Regions from separate parts of the Vibrio sp. A37 genome, predicted to be linked through region 3. Evidence: predicted binding sites of a transcription regulator. Region 3 holds the regulator's gene; each other region holds the start of a gene.
The links. The regulator CRP, encoded in region 3, controls carbon source genes, mostly activating them, when cyclic AMP is high. The targets are predictions, from matches to a motif close to TGTGANNNNNNTCACA.
Positions count from the first base shown of each region.

Region 1: a site for CRP is predicted at 1,807-1,822, ahead of malT (HTH-type transcriptional regulator MalT). Genes of this name have one in related genera too.
Region 2: a site for CRP is predicted at 1,686-1,701, ahead of nagE (N-acetylglucosamine-specific PTS transporter subunit IIBC). Genes of this name have one in related genera too.

Region 1 covers NZ_JBLNLI010000001.1:253,613-257,868, forward strand. Annotated here, with positions in the region: gene ACM2FC_RS01105 (glycogen/starch/alpha-glucan phosphorylase) at 1-1,533, opposite strand, end outside; gene malT (HTH-type transcriptional regulator MalT) at 1,945-4,256, shown strand, end outside.
Region 2 covers NZ_JBLNLI010000003.1:130,941-135,196, forward strand. Annotated here, with positions in the region: gene nagC (DNA-binding transcriptional regulator NagC) at 1-312, opposite strand, end outside; gene nagA (N-acetylglucosamine-6-phosphate deacetylase) at 315-1,451, opposite strand; gene nagE (N-acetylglucosamine-specific PTS transporter subunit IIBC) at 1,821-3,380, shown strand; gene glnS (glutamine--tRNA ligase) at 3,597-4,256, shown strand, end outside.
Region 3 covers NZ_JBLNLI010000005.1:160,615-164,870, reverse strand. Annotated here, with positions in the region: gene astD (succinylglutamate-semialdehyde dehydrogenase) at 1-827, shown strand, start outside; gene ACM2FC_RS10880 (DUF1338 domain-containing protein) at 840-1,634, shown strand; gene crp (cAMP-activated global transcriptional regulator CRP) at 1,713-2,345, opposite strand; gene ACM2FC_RS10870 (phosphoribulokinase) at 2,585-3,454, opposite strand; gene ACM2FC_RS10865 (YheU family protein) at 3,518-3,745, opposite strand; gene ACM2FC_RS10860 (TIGR02444 family protein) at 3,770-4,243, opposite strand; gene ACM2FC_RS10855 (ABC transporter ATP-binding protein) at 4,243-4,256, opposite strand, start outside.

The DNA of each region.
Region 1 (4,256 bases), on a different contig from region 3:
GTCATCGGCGTAAGCGGCAATTTGTTTAAGTTGATTTAACTGAGTCGGCCACTCGCTGCCAATTTTGTCCGTAATAAGCTGGGACAACCCTGGGTTACAGAATTTCAGCCAGCGCCTAGGAGTAATTCCATTGGTGACATTTTGTAATTTACCCGGATACAGCTCATTAAACTCAGGGAAGAGATCTTGCTTAACCAGCTCTGAGTGCATTGCTGCTACACCATTTACTGCATAGGAACCCACAACACACAGATTGGCCATACGAACCATACGGTGGAAGCCTTCCTGAATAATGGATAATTTCCTCTGCTTTTCTACATCACCTGGCCATTTCGCTCGCACTTCTTTCAAGAATAGGTAGTTAATTTGGTAAATAATTTCCATATGACGAGGCAATAAACGTTGAATCAAAGATTCATCCCATGTCTCTAAGGCCTCTGGTAGCAATGTATGGTTGGTATAAGCGAACGTTTTTGAACATATGGACCATGCCTCATCCCACTCCATCTCTTTTTCATCAATTAGAATGCGCATCAACTCAGGAATTGAGATGGTTGGATGAGTATCATTGAGTTGAACTGTTTCATATTTTGGTAAAGAGGCTAATGTGTGTCCTGCTTCCTCATGACGGCGCAAAATATCGCGAATCGATGCAGCACTGTGGAAATACTGTTGCATCAAGCGAAGTGTTTTGCCTTTTTCATGGTTGTCATTGGGGTACAAAACTTTAGTGATGTTACCTGCATCAATGAGAGAGTGCTGGGCCTCAAAATAGTTACCATTGTTGAAACTTTCTAGAGAAAACGGTGCGATAGCTTGACACTCCCAAAGTCTCAATGGATACACCGTATTACTTTCATAACCAACAATAGGCATATCCCAAGGCATCGCTTTAACGGTCATACCTGGTACCCAGCGACGTTTCTCTTGACCGTTTTCTTGGTATGTTTCTACATAACCGTAAAATCCAATTTCTTGTGCAAGATCGGGCCTAGCGATTTCCCAAGGATACCCTTCTACACCGCGCCAAGCATCTGGCGTTTCAACTTGGTGACCGTGGTCGAATGATTGTTTAAACAACCCATACTCGTAATGTAAACCATAGCCAACGGTTGGAAATTCTTGCGCTGCTAAGGAGTCCATAAAGCAAGCGGCTAAGCGGCCCAAACCTCCATTTCCGAGTGAAGGATCACGCTCCTCCTCTAACAAATCTGAGAGGTTCTGCCCCAGCTCTTCCATTGCCTCTGCGACATGTTGATAGACGCCCATACTAATTAAGTTGTTACCCGTTAATCGACCTATCAAGTATTCGAGAGAGAGATAGTTGACACTTTTCGCATTTCGAATTTTTTCGTCTTGCTCTGTACAAAGTAATTCGCAAGTTGTTAACTCAGCAAGTGCTCTACCTACCGCTAAAAACCAAGCGTGTTTATCCGCTTTTTCTACTGTTGTTGCATAGGTCGCATATAAATGCTTTTTAACACTTGCTTGAAATTGTTCCTTATTAAAGGAGGTTGCTTGCTTTGATTTCATACCCTCTTCCCTCACTGATTTGGCGCGCAACATGACACAAGTATCAATTGTGGAATAGGTAAACAATATTTACCTCATCCTAACTAGGACGAGATGAGGTGGAGAGATAGGGCGTAGAGCATGGTACTATTCCCTATCTCTCTTTTGAGTCATCAGATAATTTCTGAAATGGAGATGTAATATTTGCTCAGCAATTAAAATTATTAACTTTCATATGCTTGGAAGTATATTGAAACGACAAAAATCAATGAGGCTTAAAAACACCCAACAAAACGAGATAAAGATCACATTCAAAAGGCGTAGAGGAATTACAATATGTCTTCTAATAATCTATGTTGTCGGTACGTAAGTTAAACCAAAGCTTTTTGGTTAGCTTTGTAGTACTTCTATTTACAGGGATAGTTATACAATATGTGGATTCCATCTAAACTTACCCGACCCAACTTTTCTCACAATACGATTGTTCGATCCAAAATTGTTGAAAGTCTTCGCAAAGCCAAGTTTTCCAAACTGGTACTGTTTATCTCTCCTGCTGGTTATGGCAAAACGACGGCGGCATCTTCGTGGTTGTCTGACAAACCTAATGTCGGTTGGTATAGCGTTGACGATAGTGATAACGGCACGTATAGCTTTATCACTTATTTTCTTCGAGCACTAAACAACGCGACCAAAAATACCTGCATTAAAGCGTTGTCCGTTGCTGAAAAGCGACAATTCTCATCACTCACAGCGCTTTTTAGTGACGTGCTGTCAAGTTTGATCGAATTCAAAGAAGAGTGTTATGTCGCTATTGATGATTTTCATCTCATCAATCATGATGAAATTGGCGAATCGATGCGCTTTTTCCTGAAACACTTGCCTGAAAATATTACGTTGGTGATAACAAGCAGAACTCTACCTCCTCTAGGCATTGCTAATTTAAGAGTTAGAGGACAAGTCATTGAAATTGGTACTGAGCAATTAGCGTTTGATACCAATGAAACCATGCGCTTTCTAAATCAGAAGGAAGCTGGTGAAGTTGACCGCACGATAGCTGAGCATTTAACCGGTTATGTAGAAGGCTGGCCTTCGGCGCTTCAGCTCATCGCTCTTCAAACTCAAAACCAAGAAAAAACGCTCAAGCAAACTGCTGAATCTATTCACTCATTCAATCACGAACATTTGTGGGACTATTTGGCAGAAGAAGCTTTTAATCTTCTTGATGAAGAGACCAAAATATTTCTAATGCAATGCGCGATCCTAGATCACTTTAATGATGAACTCGCGCAAGAAGTGACGAATAGAAAAGACGCTCTCAATATTATTGAGTCATTGCACCGCTCAGGAATGTTCGTCCATCGTCTTGAAGGAGAAAATAATTGGTATAAGTTTCACAATTTGTTTGCTGAATTTCTTTCTCATCAAAGAAGAGCGTTAATGCCACTCAGAGAACAAGAACTACATACTAGCGCTTCCCAAGCGTGGTTAAATCAAGGTTCTCCCGTTCAAGCTTTGAAGCATGCTAGGCAGTCAAATGACCATAAGCTAGTGGCGGAAATTCTAAGCAAGCAAGGCTGGGAACTGTTTAACAATGGGGAGCTTCATACTGTTGAGTTAGCAATAAGCAGCTTAGATCCTATTTCTCTCTATACCCACCCTACTCTATGTTTATTACAAGCTTGGCTAGCGCAAAGTCAGCATCAGTTCGAAAAGGTTGGAGCACTACTACAAAAAGCAGATGCTCAAATGGCCACTCTGGGTGTTAAGCTTTCAACAGAGTTGCAGGCAGAATTCAATGCATTAAGGGCACAAGTTGCGATCAACGAGAATGAACCTGAAGCTGCCCTACAACTAGCAGAGCTAGCTCTCAGTCAACTAGATCAAACAAGCTTTCACAGTCGTATTGTCGCAACCTCCGTGATAGCTGAAGTTAACCATGTCATCGGCCATCTAGATCGTGCCCTACCAATGATGCAACAAGCTGAGAAATTAGCACGTCAATATCAAATTTATCACCAAGCACTATGGGCCATTCTCCAACAAAGCGAAATCCTGTTTGCCCAAGGGTACGCGCAAGCTTCCTTTGAAATTCATGATAGCGCATTCAAACTCATCGAAGACCATCAATTGCATCAAATTCCTTTGCATGAGTTCTTACTTCGAATAAGGGCACAAACGTTGTGGAGTTGGAATCGATTGGAGGAAGCCGAACAATGTGCGTTTGGTGGGATAGACACTCTTGGCCCCAAAATGGAGAGCAAACACTTACATTCTTACTCTATGCTCACAAGAATAGCGCTACGACGAGGAGAGATTGATACCGCAAAGGCGTTTGTTAGCAAAATCGAAGAGTTGCTCAGTCAATCCACGTATCACGTAGACTGGACTGCAAATGCATATCTGTCATTATTGCTCTATTGGCGAGCAATCGACGATAAACTCTCAATAGAGCAGTGGCTCAAGCATACAACGCGACCAGACAAAGCCATCAATCACTTTTCACAGTTGCAATGGAGAAATGTGGTTCGAGCACACTTCTACTTAGGAGAGTACCAGAAAGCAGAAACGAACCTCACTTGGATTCAGCAACAAGCTAAAGAGAAAAACCTTGTCACAGACACAAATAAGAACCTACTTATTGCAGCCATGATTTCTTTTGCGCAAAACCATTCAGAATTGGCGCAGGATCAATTACTAGAGGCGTTACAAATAACCCACCAAACTGGCATTTTAGGCTACTTTCT
Region 2 (4,256 bases), on a different contig from region 3:
GCCTGCCAAATCGTAGAGGCTGAAATGGATATAGTCGCGACCGAGTCGAACCGCTAATGAGTGGAAAGGTTCGACTTCAGTTTTTAGCGAGATAGCGCGGCGCCCGCCAGTAGATGCCTGCTGTGCGACTTCTTTGATTAAGCCACGTTCAAGTAATTGACGGGTAATTTTGGTAACGCTCGCGGGGGCGAGCTGACTGATATCGGCAACTTGAATTCTAGAGATCGGGCCTTGTTGATCGATGAGTCGATAAACAGCCGCGCTATTCAGTTGCTTTACTAAGTCTACATTACCAATTTGTCCGCCATTCATTATTAAATTTGCTCGTATATCCCATTAACTATTGCCGCTTGGATTTTAAAGTTGCTATCAAATGCCGTTAAGTTAGCTACCATGCCCGCTTTGATTCGTCCAAGTTTATCTTGAACCCCAATTGCGGTAGCAGGGTATAACGTGGCCATTCTAAGCGCTTCGTCCAAAGCGATCCCAACATGCTCAACAGTATTTTGTACAGCTTCTATCATTGTTAGTGCTGAGCCACCTAGTGTGCCACTTTCATCGATGCACATGCCATCTCGGTAATATACTTTCTTACCGGCAAAAATAAAGTGATCAATTTCAGCGCCTGCTGGTGCTGTGGCATCGGTCACTAATACTAGCTTATCCGCTTTCAGGCTATGCGCAATTCTAATATTGGCGTAATCTACATGAAATCCATCAGCAATAACACCAGCATACACTTCAGGCGTGTCATAAATAGCTCCAACCACTCCCGGCTCGCGACCTGCGATGGAAGTCATCGCATTAAATAGGTGAGTTGCGAAAGTAATTCCAGACTCAAACCCTTCTCTTGCTTGAACATACGTCGCGTTGGTGTGGCCAATTGAAACCACGACGCCTGCTTTCTTTAGTTGTTCAATATGGCGGTGATCATTTTTTTCGGGTGCCAACGTAACTTTCTTAATCACGTCAGCATTCTCACACAAGTAATCCACCATAGAAGTCGCGGGTTGACGAATGTAGTCGATGCAGTGAATACCTTTTTTTTCTGGGTTTAAATAAGGTCCTTCTAGATGAAGCCCAAGCGATTGGTTTTTAAATTTGCTTTGGTACTCTCTGGTGACATCGATGGCCTTTCGCATATCTTCATCGCTTGATGTAATCAGAGTAGGTAGGTAGCTTGTACAACCTGAGCGTAGGTTGGCTTCATGCATGGTTTGTAGAGTGTCTAATGAAATATCATTGTTGAACATCACTCCGCCACAGCCATTTAGCTGTAAGTCAATAAAACCAGGGCTTAAGTTTGCGCCATCTAAATCGATGGTTTGGATATTGCTTGGCACTTCAGTTAAAGCGCAGATGCCAGCAATTAGGTCATTGTCGATAATGACAGCATGCTCTCTAAGAACGTCTCTGCCAGTATAAATATTGCAGTTTGTCAGCGCGTACATTGCTAGCCAATCCTTATTACTTGTTCGTTTGCAAAAGTTAATTTATTTGATAAATTATCTGATCAACCCATTAATTCTAAGGCATTATCGATACCAGTTTAGTTGTTGTCTAATTAACATTTCGTTAGTTTTTTGGCCATCCCTGAATTAACAACAACATGTGGATTGATATTTTGTATTGTAAAATAAGTTTCATTTTTCATCCAGTGGAAATAACTAAATTGATCAAATCTTAGTGATATTTGTCACACATGTGAGGGTTTTAATTTGCGATACGAATTTATTGCCATACACTTATTTGGACTAAATTGAGGCATCGAAAAAAGTGTCTCGACCAAATATTCGAAAATCCTATAGGGGGAACTTGAGGTGAATATTCTTGGGTATGCGCAAAAATTAGGTAAAGCGTTAATGTTACCTATTGCAACGTTACCAGTTGCGGCGCTTCTATTGCGTCTTGGACAACCTGACTTGCTTAATATTGCTTTTATGGCAGATGCAGGTAGTGCGATATTTACAAACCTTCCATTATTATTTGGACTCGGAATAGCGATTGGTTTATCCAAGGATGGTGCTGGTGCAGCAGGATTAGCGGGAGCAGTTGCTTATTTCGTACTTGTCGCTACAACTAAATCAATAAATAAAGATATCGATATGTCGTTCTTCGGCGGTATTATTGCCGGGGTTATCGCGGGCCACTCATATAATGCCTTTCACAAGACTCGTCTACCAGAATGGCTTGCTTTCTTTGCGGGCAAACGACTCGTTCCAATTATGGCAGGTTTATTTGCGTTAATTGCTGGCGCGATTGCAGGCATTGTTTGGCCAACAATACAGCATGGCTTGAACTCCGCAGCACACGGTATTGTTCATGCTGGCTATATAGGTGAGTTTATTTACGGTGCACTAAACCGTGCGTTAATTCCAGTTGGTTTGCACTACGTGTTAAACGCCTATATGTGGTTCGGCCAAGGTACATGCCAAGAAATCATCACTGCTCCTATTGGCGTACTGCACAATGTGACTCAGCTATGTGTCGACCCAGCAGTGGCTAAGCAACTTGTTGTAGGACAAGCGCATACTTTCCACTTTGCAAATGCAGTGACTCCAGAAATTACAACTGTAGTCGAGAAAGTTACAGACATCGTTAAAACTGGTGATTTAAACCGCTTCTTCGCTGGTGATAAGAGCGCTGGTGTGTTCATGACAGGCTTCTTCCCAATCATGATGTTCGGTTTGCCTGGTGCGGTATTAGCAATGTATCTAGCGGCTCCAAAACATAGACGTCCACATGTTGCTGGCCTATTTATATCAGTTGCTCTAACTGCTTTCGTGACTGGTATTACAGAGCCTACAGAGTTCATGTTCATGTTCCTAGCTCCAGGACTTTATGTTATACATGCAATTTTGACTGGTTTGTCTTTGGTCGTGACCAACTATCTCGGTATTCTTGACGGATTTGGTTTCTCGGCGGGCTTAATTGACTTTGTTCTAAACTGGGGCTTAGCAACGAAACCACTAGAGTTGATATTTGTTGGCTTAGCATTTGGTGTTATTTACTTTGTTATCTTCTACTTTGCAATTCGCTTCTGGGATCTCAAAACGCCAGGTCGGGAAGATGAAGAAGATATGCCAGTGGATGGAGAAGAAGGCGCTGAAGGTGAGCTTGCTCGCCAATATCTAAAAGCACTTGGCGGAAGAGAAAACTTAACCTCAATCGATGCTTGTATTACACGCCTACGATTAACCTTAAAAGATCGCTCAGTCGCTGACGAAGTGGTACTGAAAAAGCTCGGAGCGAAAGGTGTCGTTAAGCTAGGTGAGAATAACTTACAAGTCATTCTTGGTCCACTTGCTGAAATTATCGCTGGCGAGATGAAAGCAATTGGAGCAGGCGACGACCTGTCGGATGTGAAACTTCCGAAATAATACCTTTTATATGATTGCTCAAGGCCTCCATTTGGAGGCTTTTTTTGTTTGTTGATTGATTGTTGAGCATCTTTCCGTCAGTTTGTACAAATTATTTTATTAATTCACCGAATCGTATTGTGTAACGCCCTAGAATCGTGGATCATTGGCGAAGATAGATATCTCAGTTAGAGATATTAGGGTTTTGAGAATACTGAATACATTGAGGTGCAATAGATGAGTGAAATTGAGGCTCGTCCGTCGAATTTCATTCGCCAAATAATCGATAAAGATTTAGCGAATGGTAAACATACTAGCGTGCATACCCGCTTTCCGCCAGAACCTAATGGTTACCTGCATATTGGGCATGCGAAATCCATATGTTTAAATTTCGGTATTGCTCAGGATTATCAGGGCCAATGTAACTTGCGTTTTGATGATACCAACCCAGAAAAAGAAGAAGTTGAATATGTAGAGTCGATTAAGAATGATGTTCATTGGCTCGGGTTTGAGTGGGCTGGTGACGTTTGCTATTCGTCAAACTACTTTGACAAGTTGTACGGCTACGCAGTTGAACTTATTAACAAAGGTCTAGCGTATGTTGATGAACTTACATCAGAAGAAATTCGTGAATATCGTGGTACGCTGAAGGAGCCTGGCAAACCAAGCCCTTACCGTGACCGTAGTGTTGAAGAAAACCTAGCTCTGTTTGAGAAAATGCGTGCTGGCGAATTTGAAGAAGGTAAAGCGTGTCTTCGAGCGAAGATTGATATGAGTTCCTCTTTTATGGTGATGCGTGATCCTGTGTTATATCGTGTTCGATTTGCTCATCATCATCAAACAGGTGATAAGTGGTGCATTTATCCGATGTATGACTTCACTCATTGTATTTCTGAT
Region 3 (4,256 bases):
GGGGTATTGACGGTGTGCTGTTTACGGGCAGCGCAAATACGGGACACATCCTCCATCGCCAATTCGCAGGCCAACCAGGTAAAATGCTGGCATTGGAAATGGGTGGCAATAACCCAATGGTGATATCCGAGCTGTTTGGTGAGCTTGATGCAACGGTTTACACCATTATCCAATCTGCATTTATTAGTGCTGGTCAACGTTGTACTTGCGCTAGGCGTCTTTACGTTCCGAAAGGAGATAAAGGTGACCAGCTGCTGTCTCGTTTAGTTGAAGCAACAAAAAATATACAAGTGGGTGAACCGTTTGCAGAGCCAGCACCATTTATGGGGCCACAGATCTCAATGCAAGCGGCTGAGTTTATTTTGAATGCACAAAAGAACCTTCAATCTCTTGGAGGGCAAAGTTTGCTCGAAGCGAAAGCGGGTGAGGCTGCATTTGTGACACCGGGAATTATTGATGTAAGCGCTATTCAAGAACTTCCTGATGAAGAGTATTTTGGGCCGCTGCTCCAAGTCGTTAGATACAGCACGCTCCAAGAGGCGGTAGAGCTAGCCAATGACACACGCTATGGCTTGTCCGCAGGTTTAGTGTCTACTAAAGATTCTGAGTGGGAGTATTTTGTTGATCATATCCGTGCGGGTATCGTGAATCGCAATAGGCAGCTGACAGGTGCAAGTGGTGACGCTCCGTTTGGTGGACCTGGTGCGTCGGGTAATTTAAGGCCAAGTGCGTACTACGCAGCGGATTATTGTGCTTACCCTATGGCTTCAATGGAAGGGCAGTCAACAGTGCTTCCAGATACGCTAAGCCCAGGAATCAAATTGTAAAAAGGAGACGTCATGACGCCTGCATTATTTTTCCAGTTAATCTGGAATGATTACATCCAAAGGTTGTGTCCTTCAGCCCATCAAGTTCATGATCTTTTGCAAGAAGATGAAGCGTTGATCAATGATCACATTGCTTTGCGAACATTTAACTTAGCGCCGGTTGGTCTTGATGCGCTAGCAAAACACTTTATCGATCTTGGCTACAAAGAGTGTGGTGATTATGTGTTTGAAAGTAAGCACTTAGTCGCTAAGCATTATGAGCATCCAGATTCGACCCAGCCTAAAGTGTTCATTAGTGAGTTGGAAGTTGAAAAATTTTCCCCTCAGGTGCAAAGCATCGTCAAAACGCTGATTTCTCAAGTGACCTCACAAGTGGTGGGTGCTGATGACTTCATTTATTCAGGAAGGCCTTGGCAAGTCAGTTACCAAGACTATCTGATTTTAGCTAAGGAAAGTGAGTATGCGGCTTGGCTCGCAGCGCATGGATATGGTGCGAATCATTTTACCGTTAGTGTTAATCAACTGAATCGATTTTCTGAGGTGCAAGGCGTCAATGACTATTTGCGAGATGCTGGCTTTAGGATCAATACCTCTGGTGGTGAAGTGAAAGGTTCCCCTGAAGTGTTGCTAGAGCAGTCATCAACAATGGCAGATAAAGTCGATGTAGTCTTCAGTGATGGTGCTCAGTCTATTCCGGGCGGCTTTTATGAATTTGCTAAACGCTACTCAATGGCAAGTGGTGAGTTATACCCAGGCTTTGTTGCCGCTTCAGCAGATAAGATTTTTGAAAGTACGGACTCAAAGTAATACCACACTAAAAAGTGACAGAAATAAAACGGCCACCGATTTAGGTGGCCTGTTTTTTCGTAGGGTGTTGTTCGATGCTTATCGAGTACCGTAAACCACAATAGTTTTACCGTGTGCAGAAATTAGATTCTGCTCTTCGAGCATCTTCAAGATACGACCTACCGTTTCACGAGAACAACCTACTATTTGGCCGATCTCTTGGCGAGTGATCTTGATTTGCATACCGTCAGGGTGAGTCATTGCGTCTGGTTGTTTCGCAAGATTCAATAACGTTTGAGCAATACGTCCAGTAACGTCTAGGAAGGCTAAATCGCCCACTTTCTGACTGGTTACTTTTAGACGGCTTGCAATCTGTGAAGACAGTCTCATCAGGATGTCTGGGTTAACTTGGATTAGCTGGCGGAATTTCTTAAACGAAATTTCTGCTACCTCACAAGGAGACTTAGCTCTAACCCATGCTGTGCGCTCTTGATCCTCTTCAAATAGACCGAGCTCACCGATGAAATCGCCTTGATTTAGGTAAGAAAGGATCATTTCCTTACCTTCTTCGTCTTTGATCAGAACCGCTACAGAACCTTTAACAATGTAATATAAAGTTTCCGCCTTCTCGCCCGCATGAATTAACGTGCTTTTTGAAGGGTACTTGTGAATATGACAATGTGAAAGAAACCATTCTAACGTTGGATCAGTTTGAGGTTTACCTAGAACCATAATATCTCACTTCCTCTGCAGGGGACGCTTGCTGCTTTCCGTATTTTAGCTAAGCCCAATGGGTTTATTAGGATAAGAACTCTTTCCTTATGCTGCAAGCTATCTTGTGTCTCGCATTCAAATAGTATCCTTTTTCGAGCTCGATTTCTTGACTTTAATGGGGTAGATGGCCCCATTTTAAGCGCAAAAGTGTGCATAGGATCACGGTATGAAAACTAAACACGACTGGTGTCTAATTTTTAACCAATCTTGCCCGTCTCGATCAGTTGTTGAAGTATTGGTCTGACGATCAGTTCCATGGCAAAACTCATCTTACCTCCAGGTACCACAAGGGTATTATGACGAGACATGAATGAACCATCAATCATAGCTAGGAGGTATGGAAAGTCGACGTTCTTGATACCACGCAAGCGAATCACCACAAAGCTTTCGTCTAGGCTAGGAATACCCTTTGCGTTGAGTGGGTTGGAAGTATCGACGGTCGGGACACGCTGAAAATTGATATGAGTTCGAGAAAATTGTGGTGTAATGAAGTTGAGATAGTCATCCATTGAGCGAACAATCGAGTCCATGACCGCTTCTCTGGAGTGGCCTCTATCTCGAGTATCACGAACAAATTTCTGAATCCATTCTAAGTTTACAATGGGGACCATGCCAATAAGTAGGTCAACGTGTTGGGCAACATTGACATCGTCATCAACGACGCCACCGTGTAAGCCTTCGTAGAAAAGTACGTCTGAGTTTTCAGGTAACTCTTGCCAAGGCGTAAACGTACCTGGCATTTGATTGTATGGAACCGCTTCATCAAAGGTGTGCAGATATCGACGAACCTTTCCGACACCTTCATTACCAAATTTCTTGAAGAATTCTTCTAACGCGGGGAAATCATTGGCTTGAGGGCCAAAATAGCTGATGTGACGACCTTGTTCTCTGGCTTTCCTAATTTCGACGTCCATTTCTGGGCGAGTAAACTTATGAAAGCTGTCCCCTTCAACCCAAGCCGGCTTTACTTTCATCATGTTAAACATTTTTCTGAAAGCTTCTGAAGTCGTAGTTGTTCCCGCACCGGAGGAACCAGTGACGGCTATTATCGGATGTTTTGCTGACATGACGGACCTTGTCTTAAATCGTACTCACCTGTTTGCACTTGACTATAACAGGAAGTGAATGGGCTATGAAATATCATGTTGAAAAGTGTTGCGTAGCTGTATATCTACAGTCTCATGCAGCTCTGAGAAGACAACACAAGCTTCATTTGATTCGAGTTGAGACTTAACTTGGTCAATTTTATCTTCTAATGATATCTCTTTTTCACCATAGTCAGTCCCTTCACGCAATACAAACTCTCTGATGAGGTTGCGCAGTGTTTCAGGCTCAATTTTTTGCCACGGTATAATCACATCTTCCCCTGTTATATTTTATGCTTAGGTATATCTGGATGCTGGAGCAGAAAACGCTGAATATAAACGTTCTCCCCCTAACTGGCGGCAGTAACGCAAAGTAAGCGGAGCGCCCTGATTGGTTACGAGAGGGATTGTGTTGATGCATTCGACTAGATCGGATTGTTGCTGCTTTTCTAGTTGTAATTCGAATTGCAGTGACTCTCTATACAAGGTGTCTGGTAAATGCTGCTTGTATTTACGACGCAACTCTCGATAACTATTTAACAGAGTTTCTGAGCGGCCTAAGCACTCCTCAACCTTGTGCCAATCCTCTTCTTTAAAAGTGACTTGTTGTTCATCTAACCATTTGAGCAAAAGCAATAAATTAACATTGCCTCGAAATTGGTTTTGTAGTTCAAGACAGGCTTCTTTTACCTGGCGCACACCATAGTATTGCAAACTGAATTGCCATAAACGCTCTAATGTTAAAGAGGTGCGCGCTGGTTTTCGAGTCATTACTGATTGAATT